Regions from separate parts of the Marinomonas sp. HM11-D genome, predicted to be linked through region 1. Evidence: riboswitches for the same ligand, from Rfam matches in the RefSeq annotation. Region 1 holds a riboswitch; each other region holds the start of a gene.
What was found. A riboswitch is a leader RNA that binds a small molecule or an ion and turns the genes downstream of it on or off. The one in region 1 is predicted to bind thiamine pyrophosphate.

Region 2: another riboswitch for thiamine pyrophosphate. It lies ahead of thiB (thiamine ABC transporter substrate binding subunit); the one in region 1 lies ahead of thiC (phosphomethylpyrimidine synthase ThiC).
Region 3: another riboswitch for thiamine pyrophosphate. It lies ahead of thiD (bifunctional hydroxymethylpyrimidine kinase/phosphomethylpyrimidine kinase); the one in region 1 lies ahead of thiC (phosphomethylpyrimidine synthase ThiC).

What each region holds. Positions count from the first base shown of each region.
Region 1 is NZ_JBMMKT010000004.1:244,378-251,098, reverse strand. Features, by position in the region: gene ACOSVP_RS07920 (penicillin-binding protein activator) at 1-1,327, opposite strand, end outside; gene rsmI (16S rRNA (cytidine(1402)-2'-O)-methyltransferase) at 1,474-2,328, shown strand; TPP riboswitch at 2,392-2,496, shown strand; gene thiC (phosphomethylpyrimidine synthase ThiC) at 2,633-4,624, shown strand; gene thiE (thiamine phosphate synthase) at 4,625-5,791, shown strand; gene thiS (sulfur carrier protein ThiS) at 5,772-5,969, shown strand; gene ACOSVP_RS07895 (thiazole synthase) at 5,971-6,721, shown strand, end outside.
Region 2 is NZ_JBMMKT010000001.1:260,994-267,714, reverse strand. Features, by position in the region: gene ACOSVP_RS01230 (thiamine ABC transporter ATP-binding protein) at 1-401, opposite strand, end outside; gene thiP (thiamine/thiamine pyrophosphate ABC transporter permease) at 388-1,968, opposite strand; gene thiB (thiamine ABC transporter substrate binding subunit) at 1,972-2,982, opposite strand; TPP riboswitch at 3,028-3,133, opposite strand; gene ACOSVP_RS01215 (3-deoxy-D-manno-octulosonic acid transferase) at 3,167-4,405, opposite strand; gene msbA (lipid A export permease/ATP-binding protein MsbA) at 4,410-6,176, opposite strand; gene hldE (bifunctional D-glycero-beta-D-manno-heptose-7-phosphate kinase/D-glycero-beta-D-manno-heptose 1-phosphate adenylyltransferase HldE) at 6,176-6,721, opposite strand, start outside.
Region 3 is NZ_JBMMKT010000003.1:114,856-121,576, reverse strand. Features, by position in the region: gene ACOSVP_RS05125 (MBL fold metallo-hydrolase) at 1-680, opposite strand, end outside; gene ACOSVP_RS05120 (LysR family transcriptional regulator) at 787-1,680, shown strand; gene ACOSVP_RS05115 (hypothetical protein) at 1,673-2,032, shown strand; gene thiD (bifunctional hydroxymethylpyrimidine kinase/phosphomethylpyrimidine kinase) at 2,033-2,845, opposite strand; TPP riboswitch at 2,920-3,018, opposite strand; gene ACOSVP_RS05105 (tannase/feruloyl esterase family alpha/beta hydrolase) at 3,310-4,953, shown strand; gene modA (molybdate ABC transporter substrate-binding protein) at 5,184-5,939, shown strand; gene modB (molybdate ABC transporter permease subunit) at 5,946-6,635, shown strand; gene modC (molybdenum ABC transporter ATP-binding protein) at 6,632-6,721, shown strand, end outside.

The sequences.
Region 1 (6,721 bases):
GAATCTGCTTAGCGTCGTCTAGTTTGCCTATGTAGTAGACATAGTCCAAATCTTGACGGGCTCGAGGCGTTGCTTCGACTTCTTGCTGGGTCCACTGTTGAATACTACGAATACGTGCTTCACTTTCGTCTACTTGCAGCAGTTTCTTGACCGCCTGAGCACGACCGTTTGGCGTGTCCTCATAAGACAGTGATGTCAGTACCGGTAAATGTGTCTCTTGCGCAATTTCTTTAAACAAATCACTTTGACGTAAAGCCCAAGTGGACTCCATGGCAAGAATGGCGGCATTGTCTGCGCCTTCTTTTTTGGCAAAGGCAATCAGTTCGCGAATGTCGTCACTCACGTTCAGAGAGAAATGGTACAAGTTTGGAATCGTGCGATTGTTTTCCAATTGGTTTAAAGCAATCGTTGGAACGTCTTGTACCAAGTCCGCTAACTGACCTACGTTTTGTTTACGCAGTGGCCCGATGATGGTTTCCGCGCCAGTTTCTAAAGCAGCTAAGTAGGCTTGCGAGAATTGGCTGTATTGGTCCGTATCAATGATGTGCAAGTTAGGCTGTACATCGCTGTTGGCGTAATACTGCTGTAAAAGACCATCTAGAATCGCTTCAGAGGCAACCTTAAGCTCTTTGCTCATCGGTAGCATCACCGCAATGGACGTTGGCATGTTTTGCTCAAGTGACGCCATGATCTGGAAGTCCAATGGCGGGTACACGGCTGCTGGGTGGCTACCGTGAATGCGTTGCCAAGATTGATACTCCGCGACCTGTTGCTCCACCGTCAAAGACTGCTGACGCAAAATCTTAGAAACATCCAGCCAGCCATCCAATAATGGCAATTGATTGCCTTCTAGGTCAGTGACTTCGCTATCGGTTAAGTTCTGAATGGCGAACCAAAGCTCAGCGCGGTTCTGTTCTTGCTGATCAGCTGGCAGCATCAGGCTCAACTGCATGTAATCGCGAACTGCATTGGGCCAATTATCCATGGATGCCATTACTTTGGCGCGTTGCTGCAATACCTTGATATTGTTGCTAGGACGCTGAGTTAAAGGCAGCTCTGCCGCTTGGTTCAACAGCTGCAGCGCCAACATCGGCGTTTCTTGCGCTAAGGCAATATCACTCATCAGCAAATAGCCATCGAGTTGGCTTTGGCCACGAATCGGAAGTACGTGGGTTTCCAACAAGGTTCGCGCCTGAAGATACTGCCCATCCATCACCAGTGCTTGTGCTGCAGCCCAGTAATAGGGCGCGGCTTGTTCTGGAGTGGATTGCGCCTGAGCTTGTGCTAGGGCGTAGTTGTAATCAGATAAATCGCTACCTTGTTCCATTTGAGCATTCGTCATACCAGAACTGGGTACGGAAGTTTCAATAGCACCACAACCAATTAGCGACAATGTAACTAAGGAAAGTGGTATGATACGGGATCTAAACAAACTCATATGCACGCAATACTTAAGCCTATAAAAGAGGAATCATGGTAACACAGTCTGATAATGATGTGAGAGGAACCTTCTACATTGTAGCGACCCCAATTGGCAATCTAGATGATTTTACGGATCGTGCAAAACGAGTTTTACAAGAAGTTGACTTTATCGCCGCGGAAGACACCCGTCATAGCAAACGTTTAATGAATCATTTTGGTATCGACACCAAACTGTTTGCTCTACATGACCACAATGAGCGCGATAAAGCTTCCTACATTGCTTCCTTGTTAAGTGACGGTAAAAACGTTGCTTTGATCTCTGATGCGGGCACGCCCTTGATCTCTGATCCTGGTTACCATGTGGTGAACTTCTTACGTCAAGAAGGCCACAAAGTAGTTCCCGTTCCAGGCCCGTCTGCCTTGATTACCGCCCTTTGTGCCTCGGGACTGCCGACCGATCGTTTTAGCTTTGTTGGCTTTTTGCCAGCAAAAAGTAAATCTCGTCGTGATGAAATGTCGAGCTGGACACCAAGCCTTGGTACTGTGGTGTTCTACGAGTCAACCCACCGTATTTTAGACTGTTTAGAAGATCTAGAAGCGGTATGGGGTGAGCAAGCTCAAGTGGCCTTGGCGCGCGAATTAACCAAGACGTTTGAAACCTTCCTGTCAGGCTCGGTTTCAGAAATTAAGCGCATTTTAGAAGACGATAGCAACCAAACTCGCGGTGAATTCGTGATGATGGTGTCTTTACCTGCACAGGAAGAAGACAACGGTGAAGCCATTAAAATTCTAAAGATTCTGCTGAAAGAATTACCAGTAAAGCAAGCTGCAGCCTTAGCCGCTGAAATCACTGGCGAGAAGAAAAACGCCTTGTACAAACAAGCACTGGCGATGAACGAAGAGTAATTCCTTAATCTAGCCATTTCGCGTTTGCTTGTTTACAGCAACAAACAAACGCGTATACTGATGCGCAACTTGTCGGAGTGCCTTAATTGGCTGAGATCGCATTTTAATGCGGGATCCGCAGAACCTGATCAGGCTAATACCTGCGAAGGGAACAAGAAAGCATCATTTCTTTTCTGCTGAAATAGCGTTGTTTTTCCCAAGCACGAACCTTGTGCGATAGGATTAGAACAACCGCGCGTACGTGGAAGTACGTGACCTCCTGACAAGCATTTTTTCCAAATACAAACATAATGGGAATCTGCTTATGTCGACCAACATTCCAAAGCCAAACAAAAAAACACGTGAAAAAGCCCGTCTAGAAGCCAAAGCCTTTATCGAGTCTTTGCAAGCGACGCCATTTCCGTCGTCTGAGCGTATTTACGTACAAGGCTCTGATGCCTCGATCCAAGTGCCAATGCGTCAGATCAACCTAACCGACACGCCGATTGGTTCAGATCCTGAAAACCTAACCTTTGAGCCAAACGAGCCAATTTACGTGTACGACACAGCGGGTCCATACGCGGATCCAGCAGAAAACATCGACGTACACGTGGGCCTTAAAGCACTACGTCAGCAATGGATCGAAGCTCGTAACGATACCGAAGTGCTAGAAGGCGTAAGCTCAAACTTCGCTCAAGAGCGTTTAGCAAATAACGAGCTAGACGAGCTACGTTTTAAGCACCTACCAACGGTACGTAAAGCCAAAGCGGGTCAATGCGTGACGCAAATGCATTACGCGCGCCAAGGCATCATCACACCTGAGATGGAATACATTGCCATCCGTGAGAACCAAAACCTGCAAGCGATTAAATCTGAGCTGTTGCTAAAACAACACCCAGGCCACAGCTTCGGTGCCAATATTCAAACGGAAATCACGCCAGAATTCGTGCGTAAAGAAGTTGCCGAAGGCCGCGCCATCATCCCTAACAACATCAACCACCCAGAAACCGAGCCAATGATCATCGGCCGTAACTTCCTAGTGAAGGTCAATGCCAACATTGGTAACTCGGCGCTAACGTCTTCGATCGAAGAAGAAGTCGAGAAGCTGGTATGGTCAACACGCTGGGGCGCGGACACCGTAATGGATTTGTCGACTGGCAAAAACATCCACGAAACTCGTGAATGGATCCTACGTAACTCGCCAGTGCCAATCGGTACGGTACCGATTTACCAAGCACTAGAAAAAGTGGACGGCGTGGCCGAAGACCTAAACTGGGAAGTGTTCCGCGATACTCTGATTGAGCAAGCGGAGCAGGGCGTGGACTACTTCACCATCCACTGTGGTGTCCTACTACGTTACGTGCCTATGACAGCGAAACGCCTAACCGGCATCGTGTCTCGCGGTGGTTCCATCATGGCGAAATGGTGTCTAGCGCACCACGAAGAAAACTTCCTTTACACCCGTTTCAAAGAAATCTGTGAAATCTGTGCGGCCTACGATGTGGCGCTTTCCCTAGGTGACGGTCTACGTCCAGGTTCGATCATGGATGCCAACGACGAAGCGCAATTGTCAGAGCTTCGCACTCTAGGTGAGCTAACGAAAATTGCATGGGACTACGATGTTCAGGTGATGATCGAAGGCCCAGGCCACGTGCCAATGCAGCTGATCAAAGAGAACATGGATCTGCAACTTGAGCACTGCCATGAAGCACCGTTCTACACCTTAGGCCCCCTAACACAAGACATCGCACCGGGTTACGACCACATCACTTCAGGTATCGGTGCCGCGCAAATCGGTTGGTACGGCTGTGCCATGTTGTGTTACGTGACACCAAAAGAACACTTGGGTCTACCGAACAAAGAAGACGTGAAGCAAGGTCTGATCACTTACAAGATCGCTGCCCACGCGGCGGACTTGGCCAAAGGTCACCCAGGTGCCCAAGTACGTGACAACGCCTTGTCAAAAGCCCGTTTTGAATTCCGTTGGGAAGATCAATTCAACTTGTCACTAGACCCAGTCACAGCACGCTCTTACCACGATGAAACCCTACCGCAAGCATCGGGTAAAGTGGCGCATTTCTGTTCTATGTGTGGTCCAAAATTCTGTTCGATGAAGATCACTCAAGAAGTACGTGACTACGCCGCAGGCCTTGAGAAGATCGAAGCGGTGGACGTAACGGCAGAAGCAGGCATGCAGCAAATGTCGGAGCAGTTCAAGGAGCTAGGCAGCGATGTCTACTTAACGACAGACAAGCTAGCGACTGACAAGAAGAAAACCGATAAACGTTCTGAAGACGAGCTAGAGACGGAACAGTAAATGACCACAACAGATGTTAAACAAATAGCGTTTCGAGACGCTGGGTTTAAATCATCTGTTTTGGACAACACTCGACACCTTGGGTGTCGAGTGCTTCACTCCACAACGGATGAAGTTCAACACCCGTGTCATATTGAAACCCGTCAGGGCGGATTAACGCTGACCACGACGACGGAAACATGGCAGTTTGTCACTGAGCTAGATGCCTCAAGCAGTGTTTATCAAGCCCTGTGTCAAAAAGATGACCAAGACAATCAAGTCACGGTTCAGCTACCGGGGCAACGCATTGCATATTTTCAGGCTGATAAGCTGACCAAGATAAACCAAAACGACCTTGCCGTCGCGCTGGCGTGTTTTATTGAGCAGGGCTACGAACATTTAGATGCCATGACCTTGGCGTTGGCTTGGTTAACACAACAAGCACGTGCTGCTGGGGCGGGTTGGCCGGAAGATCGCACTTGGTTCCCGAGCACTAGCTTTGCCGATGACCATGTAATTGCCAAAGGTGCCGAGTTTAGCCCGATTCGCAAAGAGCTGTTTACCCTTTATCCCGTCGTGGATACGGTGGAATGGCTGGCGTTGGTGTTAGAGCAGGGCGTGACCACCACGCAATTGCGTATCAAAGATGCTAACGACAAGGATCTAAGGAATAAGATCCAGCAAGCCATTGCCTTAGGCGAGCAACATGGCGCGCAAGTCTTTATCAATGACTACTGGCAACTAGCGATTGAACTGGGTGCTTACGGTGTGCATTTAGGTCAAGAAGACATTGAAGTGGCCGATCTTTCGGCGATTCAACAGGCAGGCTTACGTCTTGGCATCAGTACCCATGGCTACTTTGAAATCATGCGTGCTTTTAACCTCAAGCCAAGTTATATCGCCCTCGGCCATATATTCCCAACCGTGACTAAGGATATGCCGTCTCAGCCACAGGGCTTAACCCGTTTAGGCCAATATGTGGAGCTGATCAATGGCGCTTACCCAACCGTGGCCATTGGTGGCATCAATGCAGAACGCTTACCAAAAGTAAAAGCGACAGGCGTAGATTCGATAGCCTTGGTGACCGCGATTACCCGTGCGGACGATCCAAAAGCTGCGACGCAAGCTCTACTCAAAGCGGTGATTAATGACGTTCAAGGAGATGCCAATGCAGTTGTATGTGAATGATGAGCCAGTTCAGTCTGAACACAACACCTTATCAGCGTTATTAGAGAACTATGTTGGTGCTGAACAACGGGTCGCGGTGGCAGTGAATCAACAAGTGGTGCCTCGCAGTATGTGGTCGGATTGTCTATTAAAAGACAACGACCGTATCGATATCTTTGAATCCATTGCCGGGGGGTAATATGTCATTAACGATTGCAGGTCATACCTTTTCATCGCGCTTATTCACCGGTACTGGCAAGTATGCCAACCAAGAGCAGATGATTGCCTCCATCTTGGCCAGTGGCAGTGAAATGACCACCTTATCCTTGCGCCGTATGGATTTAAAAGCAGGCTCCGACAATATCCTAAAACCCTTGCAGCAACTGGGGGTAAAGCTATTGCCAAATACTTCTGGTGCCCGCGATGCCAAAGAAGCCATCTACGCCGCACAATTGGCGCGCGAGGCCTTGGAAACCAACTGGGTTAAGATAGAAATCCACCCAGATCAACGTTACCTGATGCCTGATCCGATCGAGACCTTAAAAGCGGTCGAAGAGCTAGTGCGTCAAGGCTTTGTTGTGATGCCTTATATCCACGCAGATCCTGTGTTGTGCAAACGCTTGGAAGAAGTCGGCGCACAATGTGTGATGCCCCTTGGCGCACCGATTGGCTCTAACCAAGGTTTGGCCTCTAAGCCGTTCCTCGACATCATTATTGAGCAAAGCAATGTACCGGTGATTGTCGATGCGGGCATTGGCGCACCGTCTCATGCAGCGGCGGCGTTAGAAGCCGGTGCCGATGCGGTCTTGGTCAACACCGCCATGGCGGTCGCGAGCCAACCTGAAATAATGGGTAAAGCCTTTAAACTGGCGGTGGAAGCAGGGCGTATGGCCTATGAGTCTGGTACCGGTAAAGTGCAGCAAACCGCAGAAGCGTCTAGCCCATTTACCG
Region 2 (6,721 bases), on a different contig from region 1:
CGCTGAGCTTGGCCACCGGATAACTGATCTGGATACTTGGCAGCAAAGGCCTGCAACTGAACCTGCTCTAGCGCCCAGCGCACCTTCTCCTTTTGCTCTGAGGTCAATATGCGAGACGGTGATAAACCAATGGCAATATTGTCCCACACACTGAGTTGAGGAAATAAATTATCACTTTGAAACAAGGTGGTAATAGGTCGATCGTAAGGTGCCAATGGCAGCAACTCTTGCGCATCAAAGCGAATACTGCCTTGTCCTTCGATATAGCCACCGAGTAACGCCAATAAGGTACTTTTACCGCCACCGCTGGCTCCTAAAATGGAGGTGCAACCTAGCTCTAGCTGCGCCTGATAGCTGGCCTGAAAATCTTGCCAACGATAGCTTAAATCAAACGACAACACGGCGACCTCCTACGAAGCGATTGATGGAATAAAACAAACTTAAGCACAATAAAATCAACACCACCGCGACGCAGGCGCCCTGCTCAACTCGATAGGAACCAATCAATTGATACAAATACATGGGTAAGGTTTCTAAGCCTTTGGAACCGAATAAAGCCACCACCCCAAGATCCCCGAGACTGAGTAACACCGCATAGGCCAAACCTTGCGCAAGGGATGAGCGAATTTGCCCCCACTCCAAGCGAAAGCGTGCCCAACCGACCACATGCATTTGCGCGTATAGATGACGGAAGCGTTTTTCCTGCTGATAGATGGTCGGCATGATGGCACGCAATACAAATGGCAACGCCATCACAGCATTGACCCACACGACAATCCAATAGGCGTGCTTAATACTGACACCAGCATTACGGAACAGCAGAAACAGGCCCGTTGCCAGCACCAAACTTGGCACCATCAACACTAAATTGCCAGACTGCTCCAGCTTTTGCGCCCACCAATCGCCACGCTGACGCCAGCGTAAAGTGCGCACCAGCGCCGCCAGGCTTAATCCGATCAGTAATGATAGAACGCCAGATGGCAAAGCAATGCGCAGCGAGTGCCACACCGACCACCATAGATCACCCGACCATAAGGTTTGCCAAAACAAGGCCGTCACCACGGGAGCAAGAATCGCCACAAAGGGCGGCAACACCCAAAGCAGCACGATTGCTAGGGTGCTAAAGTCAACGACCTTGGCCACCCCACTGGAGCGCATGGCTAACCGTTGCCCTTGATATATGCTCACATCCTGACGGATCGGCGGCGCCAGTTTATACACCGCCAACGCCACCAAAGAACAAATCGCCACCTGTAATAACGATAAGTAACTGGCTTTGTTTAAATCAAATTCAAAACGCAGCGCCTGATAAATGGCCACTTCCAAAGTGCTCGAACGGGGCCCGCCACCTAGACTCAGCACCACGGCAAAACCGGAAAAGCACAACATAAAAATCAGCAGAAACAAGCCTGGCAGATTCTTTTTCAGATAATGCCATTCAATTAAGCGGAACACATGCCAACGACTAAAACCTAACTGACTGGCAAGCCGCCACTGGGCGTCTGGAATCAATTGATAAGCCTGCAAAATCACCCGTACCGCCAATGGCATATTGAAAAACACATGGGCCAATAAAATGCCACCTAGGCCATACAAGGGAAACGGAGTACCGAACAACGAGGTAAACCAGCCATTACGGCCATAGACCACCACAATCCCCAAGATAGCGACAATGGTCGGCACCACAATGGAAATGGCAAACAGAGACAAGAGTGTTTGACGACCGATAAAACGTCGATGAAACAGGCAAGAAGCCATGGGAATGGCCAACAAGATACTCAGCAAGGCACTTAAACTCGCTTGAGTAAAGGAAAAGCGCACCACTCGCCATGTGTAAGGATCGGCGAGATAACGCCCCCAAGAACTAGGGGACGCGTACTCTAGCAATGCTACCAAAGCCGCAGCGGCGATCACCAAATAAAGCGAAACGCCCAGCCAAGCTGGGCGTAGATAAGGGGAGAAAATCAAAGCTTATCGAGTCGTTGCTTCCAACCATTCATTGATCCAAGCTTGACGCTGCTGTGCCACTTGCTCAGCCTCTAGCGTCAATACCTTGGTCGGTTGTGGTTGTGAGGTAAAAGCTTCTGGCAGTGGATCCACATTGCTCATCACTGGGTACATCCAGTTACCGGTTGCCACCACGTTTTGGAAACCAGGCTCTAGGATAAATTGCATAAACTGTTCAGCTAACGCTTTATGAGGTGCATTTTCTAACATAGCCGCCACTTCGATCTGTGGGTAAAAACCTTCGCTCGCAGTAGCTGCTTTGTACTTATGTTCGCCCTCAGCAACGATATGGTAGGCCGGTGATGTGGTGTAACTTAGTACCACGTCCGCTTCCCCTTTTAGGAACAGGCTGTAGCCGTCATACCAGCCTTTGGTCACCGTCACCGTATGACTTGCCAATTTCGCCCATGCGTCCGCCGCTTGATCACCGTACACAGCTTTCATCCATAGCAGTAAGCCTAACCCCGGCGTTGATGTACGAGGATCTTGGTAAATCACTTTCAGGTCTTGGTTTTCAACCACGTCTTTTAGGGAGGTTGGCGCTGTTGCAAGCTTTTCACTGTCGTAGATAAAAGCAAAGTAGCCTTGATCAAACGGAACGAAGTTTTCATCACTCCAACCACCTGGTGTGGTGACGTTAGAGGTATCGACACTGTGTTTCGCCAGCAAACCCGTTTGCTTCGCCGCTTCCATCACATTTAAATCAAGGCCAAGCAACACATCCGCTTCTGATGCCTCACCCTCAAGTTGCGCACGTGACAAAATACCAACAGACGAATCCAGCGCCACAAAATTCAGTTCACAGTTACATTGTGCTTCAAAGTTCGCTTTGATCTTTGGACCAGGGCCCCATTCCGATGCAAACGCATCGTAGGTGTAAACCGTTAAGGTTTCAGCAGATACCAAAGACGTCGCCAATAAGGCGGTGGTACCAAACGCAAGAGATTTGAAAGACGCCAAAGAATTAGAAAACATAGTCGCTCCTAAGTGAGCGGCGTATAACTGGATGGGCAAGATGTGAAGGGCTTGCTATCTCAATTCCTACGCCAGCATGATCTGGTTCAGGTTCAATGGGTTAACCATCAATGGTTTCTCAGCGGCCAAAGCCACACCCCATGAGATACATTCGCCGCTATTCTAGCAGAGGCTCTACAGATAGCTAACTGTTGTTGCTCTTTAAATAGTCTAATACACGTGCCAAAGCCCCTTGATTGGCTTTAGCATTGGCCAAGGCTTTCTGGCCCATGGTTTGGCGCACATAGATATTCTTCAGATACAGCAGCTGATCCACCAGCTCTGTAATCGAGTGCACTCGAAGCGCCCCTTGATCGTGAATCAAGGACTCAGTGATCTCGGCAAAATTGAAGGTATGCTCCCCCACGATCACAGGTTTAGCTAAGATCGCAGGCTCGATTGGGTTGTGACCGCCCCGCTCAATCAGGCTACCCGCTACGAAAGCCACATCAGACATGGCAAAATAACGCATCATTTCGCCCATGCTATCCCCCAGTAACACATCTGCCTGAGCCCAAGTGTCCAGCTGACCATCGGAGCGACGCTCAACTCGAAAACCACTCTGTTTCGCCTGCGCAAACACCTCATCAAAACGCTCTGGATGACGCGGCACCAAAATCAGTTTGGCATTAGAGAGCTGGCGTTTTAAAGATTTGTGCGCCGCCAAAATAAGCGCATCTTCCCCTTCATGGGTACTGGCCGCGATCCATATAAACTCACCTTTCGCAGCTAAGGCTTTACGCCAAACCGGGACTTGAGGATCATCCGGCGCTATCACATCAAATTTGATATTACCCACCACCGGCACGTCTTGCGCCCCCAACGCCTTAAAACGCTCTGCATCCGCTGGCGCATGCGCTAAAAAGCGATCCGGCAGAGCCATGAGAGGGCGAGCAAAAAAAGCAAATTTTTGATAACGCTTGGCGGAACGCTCACTTAAGCGAGCATTGATAATCTGAATGGTCATACCTTGGGCCTTGGCGGTCTGTAACAGGTTAGGCCAAAGCTCGGTTTCAATAATCGCCAATTGCGGACAGCTCAATTTACTCAAAGCACGCTGCACACACATCTTGTGATCTAAAGGTAAATAGCGATGCTGCACACGATCTGCAAACCATTTCTGCACCTGTTCCGCGCCAGTAGGCGTGACTGTGGTGATCAGTAATTGTTTGCCTGGGTTGGCTTCAAGCCATTGCGTTACTAGTATTTTCGCCGCCAGAACTTCACCGACAGAGGCGCAATGCAGCCAAAGATCTGCTTGCACAGGCCCCCACTTACCAAGCGCTTCTTGCACTCGATAATTGTCATAGCACTTGTGAAAGCGCCAAATACGTCGCGCGATAAATGGCGACGCTAAGGCAAGTAACAGACGATAGAGCCACATAGTTTTACTCTTCGTTAAATTGTTTCTGATGCAATTGAGCGTAGGCACCATTTTGCGCCAACAACTCTTTGTGTGAGCCCACTTCAATGATCACACCATGATCCACCACGGCAATAATATCGGCGTTTTCAATGGTCGATAATCGGTGCGCAATGGCAATCGTGGTGCGGTCTTTCATCAAACTATCTAATGCCTGCTGGATCGCTCGTTCAGATTCTGTATCCAGGGCTGAAGTCGCTTCGTCTAGAATCAGAATCGGCGCGTTTTTCAAAATGGCGCGGGCAATGGCAATACGTTGGCGCTGACCACCGGATAGCAAGACACCGTTCTCGCCAACCATGGTATCCAAACCGTGCTCAAGGTTTTCAATAAACTCCCAAGCATTGGCTGCCTTGGCTGCGGCAATCACTTCTTCTTCCGAAGTGCCACGTAAATAACCGTAAGCTATGTTCTCACGGATCGAACCGTTGAACAGCACCACATTTTGGTTCACCAATGCAATTTGGCTACGCAAACTTTTCAGGCCGTACTCACGACTATCCAAGCCATCAACCAACAAACTTCCGTCCGTAACATCATACAAACGCGGCACTAGGTTGGCGAGTGTAGACTTACCGCCACCAGAACGCCCCACCAGCGCCAGTGTTTTACCGGCTGGTAACGCTAGGTTGATATTTTCCAATATTAACCGGTCACTGCTAGGGTATTGGAAGCTTAGGTTACGCCACTCAATTTCACCTTTGGCGTGGGTCAGTTCTTGTTTGCCACTGTCGACTTCTTCATCCATATCGAGGAATTCGAAAATGCTTTGTGCCGCAGCAATGCCTTTTTGCAGAATACTGTTCACATCCGTCAACTGACGCGCAGGCTTACTTAACATACCCGCGGCACCAATAAAGGCAACAAAATCACCTGCTGACATGTGCTGACTTAAGTTAGGATCCAGCGCTAGCCAAATCAAAATAGCTAGGGAAATCGCCACCAAAAACTGTACAACTGGAATATTCAGTGCCTTGGTCAGCTCCATTTTAAGTTGGCTGCGTTTGTTATCCCCAGCCGCTTCACGGAAACGATCACGCTCGTACTCAAAGCCACCAAAGATTTTCACCACTTCGTGGCCTTTAATGGACTCAGACGCCACATCCGACACCCCACCCATGGCATTTTGAATACGTTGGCTCAGCTTACGAAAGCGTTTTGAGGCGTAAGAGACCACATAGCCGATCAAAGGAATGATCAACAAGAATAATAGGGACAGTTTCCAGTTGGTGTACAGCATGTAACCCAACAAACCCACCACAGTTAGCCCTTCGCGCAACAAGGTTTTCACTGCCGAAGTGACTGCACCAATTACCTGTTCGGTATCGTAAGTCAGTTTGGATAACAGGCGTCCAGATGGCATTTCACTGTAATAGCTGGTCGGCAATAAAACTAACTTGTCAAACATGGTGGTACGCAGGTCATACACTACCTTATTGGCAATGATCGCCATAAAGTAGCTTCCAAAGAAGGTACCAATACCACGTAATAAGAAAATACCTAAGATAGTCGCCGGAATCAGCAAGCGGTTTTCTTCAATGGCGCCACTCGACACCACATCAACAATGTACTTGAGCTGTGCCGCCAATGCTGGTTCCATGGCGCCATACAGCATGTATCCCAGCACACTGACAAGAAATGCTGGCCACTGAGGTTTGATATACCCCAGCAGACGCAGGTAGATCTTTACCCCAGATTTCTTCACTGGCTCTTGCTGATCAGAGGCTGTCATTAGCTATTCGCCTTTTCAATAATTTTGGTCGTAGAGTAGCCATCGACAAAGGTCAGTACTTTCACTTCGCCACCATGATCGAGCACGTGATCGGCACCGACAATGGATTCAATGGTGTAGTCACCACCTTTTACCAACACATCTGGGGTCAATTGCTGAATAATTTCCAGTGGCGTATCTTCATCAAACCAAGTGACCCAGTCGATGGCACCGATACCTTCTAACACTGCCATACGATGGGTTAAATCGTTGATCGGACGGCTCTCACCTTTTAGGCGTTTGACTGACGCATCGGTATTCACAGCAACGACGAGGCGATCGCCTAGCGCTTTGGCTTGTTTAATATAGGTCACATGGCCTGGGTGCAAAATATCGAAACAACCATTGGTAAAGACTATTTTCTCACCATTCAGTTGCGCCAACTTGATTTGCTCTTGCAGTTCTTCTGGTGACAAGACACCAAAGTTAGTGGAGTGAGAACGGGCAAACATAATGGCTTCTAGGGTATCAGCATCAATTGAGGCAGTACCCAATTTACCCACCAC
Region 3 (6,721 bases), on a different contig from region 1:
CTTGGCAGTTCGCCGACGTAATGGCCCGGTACTACTGTGTTTGGGTTAAGAGCGACGATTTCATTCATGGTATCGATACGATGTTGACGTGCAGCTTGAGTTTGGCTATCTGCCATCCACACATGCAAACCGCTCGACACGGCGACGCCACCAAACACGGTTTTTTCAGAAGGGGCCCATAGGTAGGCATCTGCTGTGTTAATAGCCTTAATTTCAATGGCTTTGCCATCTAACGTTAGACTAGTGGTGTTGTTGATCTTAGGCACAATCACTTTCGCTGGTGCAGCGTCGCCCAAAATGGGTCCCCAGTAAGCCAATTTTTGATCTTTGGTTTCTTCAATGTGATGCACCACATATTCACTGGCAATGACTTCTACATTAGGGAAGGCATCAACAATGGTTTCAAGGCCAAAGTAGTAGTCAGGGTCACCGCCACTGATGTAGACCTGCTTCAGGGTTTTGTTGCTGGCTTTGATCAAATCTACTAGCTTCTGGGCGTTTTTCGTATCAAACTGAGCGTCCACCAAAATCGCTTCTTTTTCGCCCACTAATAGCTCAGAAGATACCGGGAAAATGCCATTCTGAGCGGCATTGTAAACTTCAACTTCGAACGCTTGAGCATTGGAAACGGCTAGGGTTAGAGCGCTGACAGCTAGGGCAGTGGTCAATGACTTTTTCATTCTTAAAACCTCGTGGTGAAATGGAATGAGAAAAGTATATTGCAAACTAGATGGTTCAAATACGGCATAATATTAACTTCACTGTTGCATATATCGAACAAATAAAATGGATAGATTAACGGCTCTTAAAGTCTTTGTAACGGTTGCTGATCGCGGCAGTTTGACGGCGGCGGCAGATCAATTGGATATTTCTCGTGCCATGGTGACGCGTTATATCGCGGAGCTGGAACGCTGGATGGGCTCGCGTCTGTTACACCGAACTACGCGGCGTATCAGTTTGACGGGCGCTGGGGAAGATGTGCTGGATCGTGCACGCACCATGCTTTCCATCGGCGATGAAATGGAGCAATTGGCGATTCGTCCCGACAGTGAGCCTCGTGGGCTACTGCGCATCACCTGTAGTCATACTTTTGCCGATGATTTTTTGATTCAAGCGGTGGATGAGTATTTACGCTTGTATCCTGCGGTGAAGATCGATGTGCTGGTGGGCGATCGTTCGGTCAATCTTGTCGAGGAGCGCATCGATCTGGCGATACGCATTACCAATGATTTGGACCCGAATTTGGTGGCGCGTAAGTTGGGCGTTTGCCGTTCGGTAGTCTGCGCCAGTCCCGAATATCTTCGCGAGCAAGGCATGCCACGCACCATTGATGAGCTATCACGGCACAACTGTTTGACCTATTCCTACTTTGGTCAAAGTTTATGGCAATTTCAAGGCGTTGCAGGGGAGACCAGCGTGGCGGTATCAGGTAACCTTAGCAGCAATATTTCTACGCTGCTGTTGCGTAGCACCCTATTAGGCGGTGGTATCAGCCTGCAGCCTTGGTATTCGGTTAAACAGCATTTGGCGGACGGGCGGTTAGTCTCGTTGTTGCCAGAGTTTGAGCCGAACCAGCTCGGTATTTATGGTATCTATGCCACTCGCAAACAAATGTCGCCCTTGCTACGTAGCTTTATCGACTTTATGGTAATCAAGATGAAGGAGTATTTTGATGACTAAACCCTCGCTATTAGCGATTGTCGCTGTCTGTTTTAGTGCAACGCTTGCCAGCGCACAAACGCTCACCACTGAGTCGTATCAAATTGATGTGACCTCCCGCTGCCCTGAAGGTGAGGTGGCCTGTCAGAAAATGTCATTTGCACTGACCCTGAAGGAATCCGGTAAGGTGCAACACTATGAAGGTCGTACCTTACATCGCCTCTGTGCTGACGGTGAAACCCCTTGTCAGTTTATTGGTTACCGTTTTCGCGATGATAAGCGCCAGTTTACTTTGTTTGAACATGGCGCTCTGGAAATCAACTGTGGTGCGGGTCTTGAAATCGTCCGTGAACAAGGTCAGTGGCAATACTAATCATGAGTTCGCTTGTTTGAAAAAGTGATGCACCGGGCCATGGCCTTTGCCTATGTTCAATTCATCCGCGTGCGCAATGGCTTGGCTTAAATAGGTTTTCGCTTGATCAACGGCGCTTTCAAGAGCAAGCCCTTGTGCCAAAAATGAAGCAATCGCTGCCGATAAGGTACAGCCCGTGCCATGGGTGTTTTTGGTTGCGATTCTTGGGCTAGAGTACAGCAGCACTTGCTCGTCTTTAATCAGCCAGTCCTTGCTGTCTGGCCCTTCTGCTAGATGCCCACCTTTTAATAACACCGCCGCTGGCAAACGCTTTAGCTCGTCAATCATAGCGAGCGCTTCGGCTTCAGTGTGAGGTGTAGCCTTACCGAGCAAAGTTGCTGCTTCCGGTAGATTCGGGGTAATCAAATCCACTAGGGGAAACAACTCCGACTGCATGGTTTTGATGGCTTCTTGCTGAAGCAATAGATCACCGCTGGTAGCGACCATTACTGGGTCCAATACCACATAACTAGGCTGATAGTGGCGCAGTTTATCCGCGACCACCTTGATAATATTTGCATCGGCCAACATACCAATCTTAACCGCTTGAATAGCTAGATCGCTGAATACTGCATCGAGTTGCGCCGCTACATGCTGCGCGGGGATCGGATGTACGTCGCTGACGCCCAAGGTGTTTTGTGCGGTGGTGGCTGTAATCACGCTGCAAGCGTAACTGCCGGTTGCTGAAATGGCTTTGATATCGGCTTGAATGCCTGCGCCACCGCCGCTGTCAGAGCCAGCAATGGTGAGCGTAATAGGGGTGGTTTGGGTCATAAAGGTTCCTTTACGACGCAAAGGAACGGGAAGAAAAACAGCGCCTCACACCAAGGACAATGGTTGGGCTAAGCAGAATCTTTCCCATAGTTCCCTACGTCAGTACTAACTGAATCAGGTTCAACGGGTCTCGCTTAAGCGATCTCAGCAGTTTTGCTCCCCGACTATGTGGAACTAATCATATCAATCTGCAGTGATTTATAGCTAGCGTTCATAGCAAAATTGTCCGTATATTTCGTCCTAACTATAACCGTAAGGAATTCTAGACTTTGTTACATAACTGGCTGTTCTAATTGAAAATATAGGTAATATTTAGGCTATCTTTCAGTGTTGTTGATGCGTTTACGCAAGGGCGTAAGATAGGCTTTTTGTATCGTTATAGGCTATAACGATAAAGCATATGTCACGGTACGATTTGTACATGGGACTGCGACATGAAGGGCAAAATAGCTAAGGAGTCGAAAATGAATAGCGTTTTGAAAAAGGTGTTGCTGCCGAGCTTGGCTTTGTCAGGTTTGGCAGCGCCAATGGCCTACGCAAGTGATCAGATGTGTGCGGGGTTAATGGACCTAAGTGAGCATAATGTAGAAATCACCAAGGCCGAATGGGTGGCAGCTGGTCCTGCCGCAAAAGACCCCATGGCAGCTTTTACTGGCGCTAATATGTCTGATGTGGATTTGCCAGCGCACTGCCTTGTTCAGGGGGTGATTGAAGAGCGCACTGGGGCGGATGGTAAGCCTTACGGCATTCATTTTGAAATGCGCCTTCCTAGCAATTGGCAACAGCGTTTGTTATTCCAAGGCGGTGGCGGTGTGGACGGCTTTCTTGCCAACGCACTGGGGCGCATTCCAGTGAATGAATCGACCGCTTCACCAGCGTTAACCCGAGGTTATGCGGTTGTTTCTATGGATGGTGGTCATCCGACGCCAAGCCCTGAGTTTGGCTTTGATCAGCAAGCTCGTCTTGATTTTGCTTATGCGGCGATTGGCAAAGTAACGGTTCAGGCGAAACGAATCGTCGACGAATACTACTCACAACGACCAGATTATACCTATTTTATGGGGTGCTCCAACGGTGGTCGTGAAGCCATGATGGCGGCACAGCGTTACCCTAATGAATTTGATGGTATTGTCGCGGGTAACCCTGGCTTTCACTTAAGTCGTGCAGGTGTTGCAGAAGCATGGGACTCTCAAGCTTTAATGAGTATTGCGCCAAAAGATGAGCAAGGTCGTCCAATCTTATCTAAGGCTCTAACGCAAGCGGACTTGAATTTAGTGAGCAAATCGGTGTTGGAGTCTTGTGATGCACTGGATGGCTCGATTGATGGCGTGATCAACAATTACCAAGCCTGTCACTTTGATCCTAAGGTGTTGCAGTGCGATGGTACAAACGCTACAGCCTGCTTGTCCTCAGCGAAAATTGATGCCTTAGGAAAAGTCATGGCTGGACCCGTTAACAGCCGTGGTGACAAACTTTACAGCACATGGCCTTATGATAGTGGAATGTCTGCTCCAGGCTGGCGTGCATGGAAATTAGGTTTCTCTGAAGATGCGACCAAAACGGATGCCTTGAATCTGTCTTTGGGGGCTGGTTCTGTGAAGTTCTATTTCCTAACGCCACCACGTCCTGAGCTTAACACCTTAGATTTCGACTTTGATAAAGATATGGAAGACATGCATCAAACTGCGGCGCTTAACGATGCGGTCGCTACTTACCTAACAACCTATAAGGCTAAAGGCGGCAAGGTGATTGTTTACCAAGGCTTATCCGATCCAGTGTTTTCAGCGGACGATATTGCTAATTGGTACAAAAATGTCAGCCAAGACACAGACGGCGGAGATATGGCGGAAACCCATGATTGGGCACGCTTATTTATGGTGCCGGGTATGACTCACTGTGGTGGTGGTCCGGCATTCAATAACTTTGATCCATTAGCAGCCATTGAAAATTGGGTTGAGAAAGAGGAAGCACCGGTCAATCTGCCAGCGAAAGGAGAGTCTTTCCCAAATAAAACGCAGCCGATTTGTCCGTTCCCGCAATATGCGAAATTTGATGGTGGTGATGTGAGTCAACTAGCGTCTTATCACTGTGAAGCGCCCGCGTCTTAATCGCCTCTAAGTGCTTTCAAGAACGCCTCAGCGATCCGCTGGGGCGTTTTTGTTTCAGCAGAGTTTTCTATATCACGCTTGAAAAATCACTTAATGCGACATTCTGGTGCGGATTTTTCCAAAATTCGACGATTTCTTAGGGCTGTTGCTTGAGCTATTTCGTTATGTAATGGATTATATAGCGAAATTTGAACGGCCTCATTTGGCCACTATGATCGAAGGAGAACAGGATGAACCCTATTAAACAAATGCCATGGCTAGTCTTAGGCTGTGTCGTTGCCAACCAAGCGGTGGCGGATCAAGTTCATGCAGCAGTGGCGGCGAACTTTACCGGTGCCATGAAATCGGTAGTCGAGCAATTTGAAAGCGACACTGGCCATGATGTGGTGTTGTCATTTGGTTCATCCGGTAAAATTCTGGCGCAGATTCAAAACGGTGCCCCGTTTGAAGTGTTTCTTTCCGCCGACCAAGCTAAGCCTGAGAAGCTAGAGCAAGATGGCTTCGTGGTGGATGGCAGCCGTTTTACCTACGCCATTGGAGCCTTGGCGCTGTGGTCGTCCTTGCCTGATTTTATTGATAATAACTATGCGCGTTTAAGCTCGGGTGACTTTAATAAGCTGTCTTTGGCGAACCCTAAGTTAGCACCATACGGTTTAGCGGCGACGGAAGTGCTTGAGGCTTTGGATCTAACGGAAGCGACTAAAGACAAGTGGGTACAGGGCGAAAACATTGCTCAAACTTACCAGTTTGTGGCGACTGGCAATGCGAATTTAGGCTTTGTCGCGCTATCGCAAATCATGTCGGAAGGCCATGTCACACAAGGCTCCAGCTGGATTGTGCCAAGCGAGTTGTACAGCCCGATCCGCCAAGATGCGGTATTGCTGAAAAAAGGCCAAGACAACGTCGCAGCGCGTGATTTGATGGCTTATCTACAAAGCCCTAAAGCACACGAAATCATTCACTCTTACGGCTACCAAACTGAGTAACTACCTATGTTCACCGAAGCAGATCTGGACGCGATCTGGCTAACCTTGCGCCTCGCCACCACAGTCACTGTGTTGCTATTAGTGGTCGGCACGCCGATCGCTTGGTGGCTAGCGCGAACTCGTTCATGGCTTAAAGGCCCTGTCGGAGCCATTGTTGCTTTACCTTTGGTATTGCCGCCTACGGTATTGGGTTTTTATATGCTGATTGCCATGGGCCCCAATGGCGTGATTGGTCAGATCACTCAGCAGCTAGGTATCGGCTTATTGCCGTTTAGCTATTGGGGGCTGGTGATCGCTTCGGTGGTGTATTCCTTACCCTTTGTGGTGCAACCGATTCAAAATGCTATGCAAGCCTTAGGGGATCGTCCTATGGAAGTGGCCGCCACCTTGCGCGCGGGTCCATGGCAGCGTTTTTTCTGTGTTGTATTGCCGTTATCCAAGCCTGGGTTTATCTCGGCGGCGATTCTAGGTTTTGCTCATACCGTAGGGGAGTTTGGTGTGGTGCTGATGATCGGTGGCAATATTCCCCAAGAAACTCGGGTGGTTTCGGTGCAGATTTATGATTACGTAGAAGCCATGGAATATGGTCAAGCCCATGTACTGGCTGGCTTAATGGTGGCATTTTCCTTTGTGGTACTGCTGGGTGTGTATGGCTTTCATCGTCAGTCTGGTGGTGTTTGGGGAGTGAAATCATGAGTGCTTCGCCTAATACCATCCATGCCCAGTTTCGCTTAACGCGCCAAAGTAAAGGCGTGTTACCGTTTGAATTGGACGTTGCCACA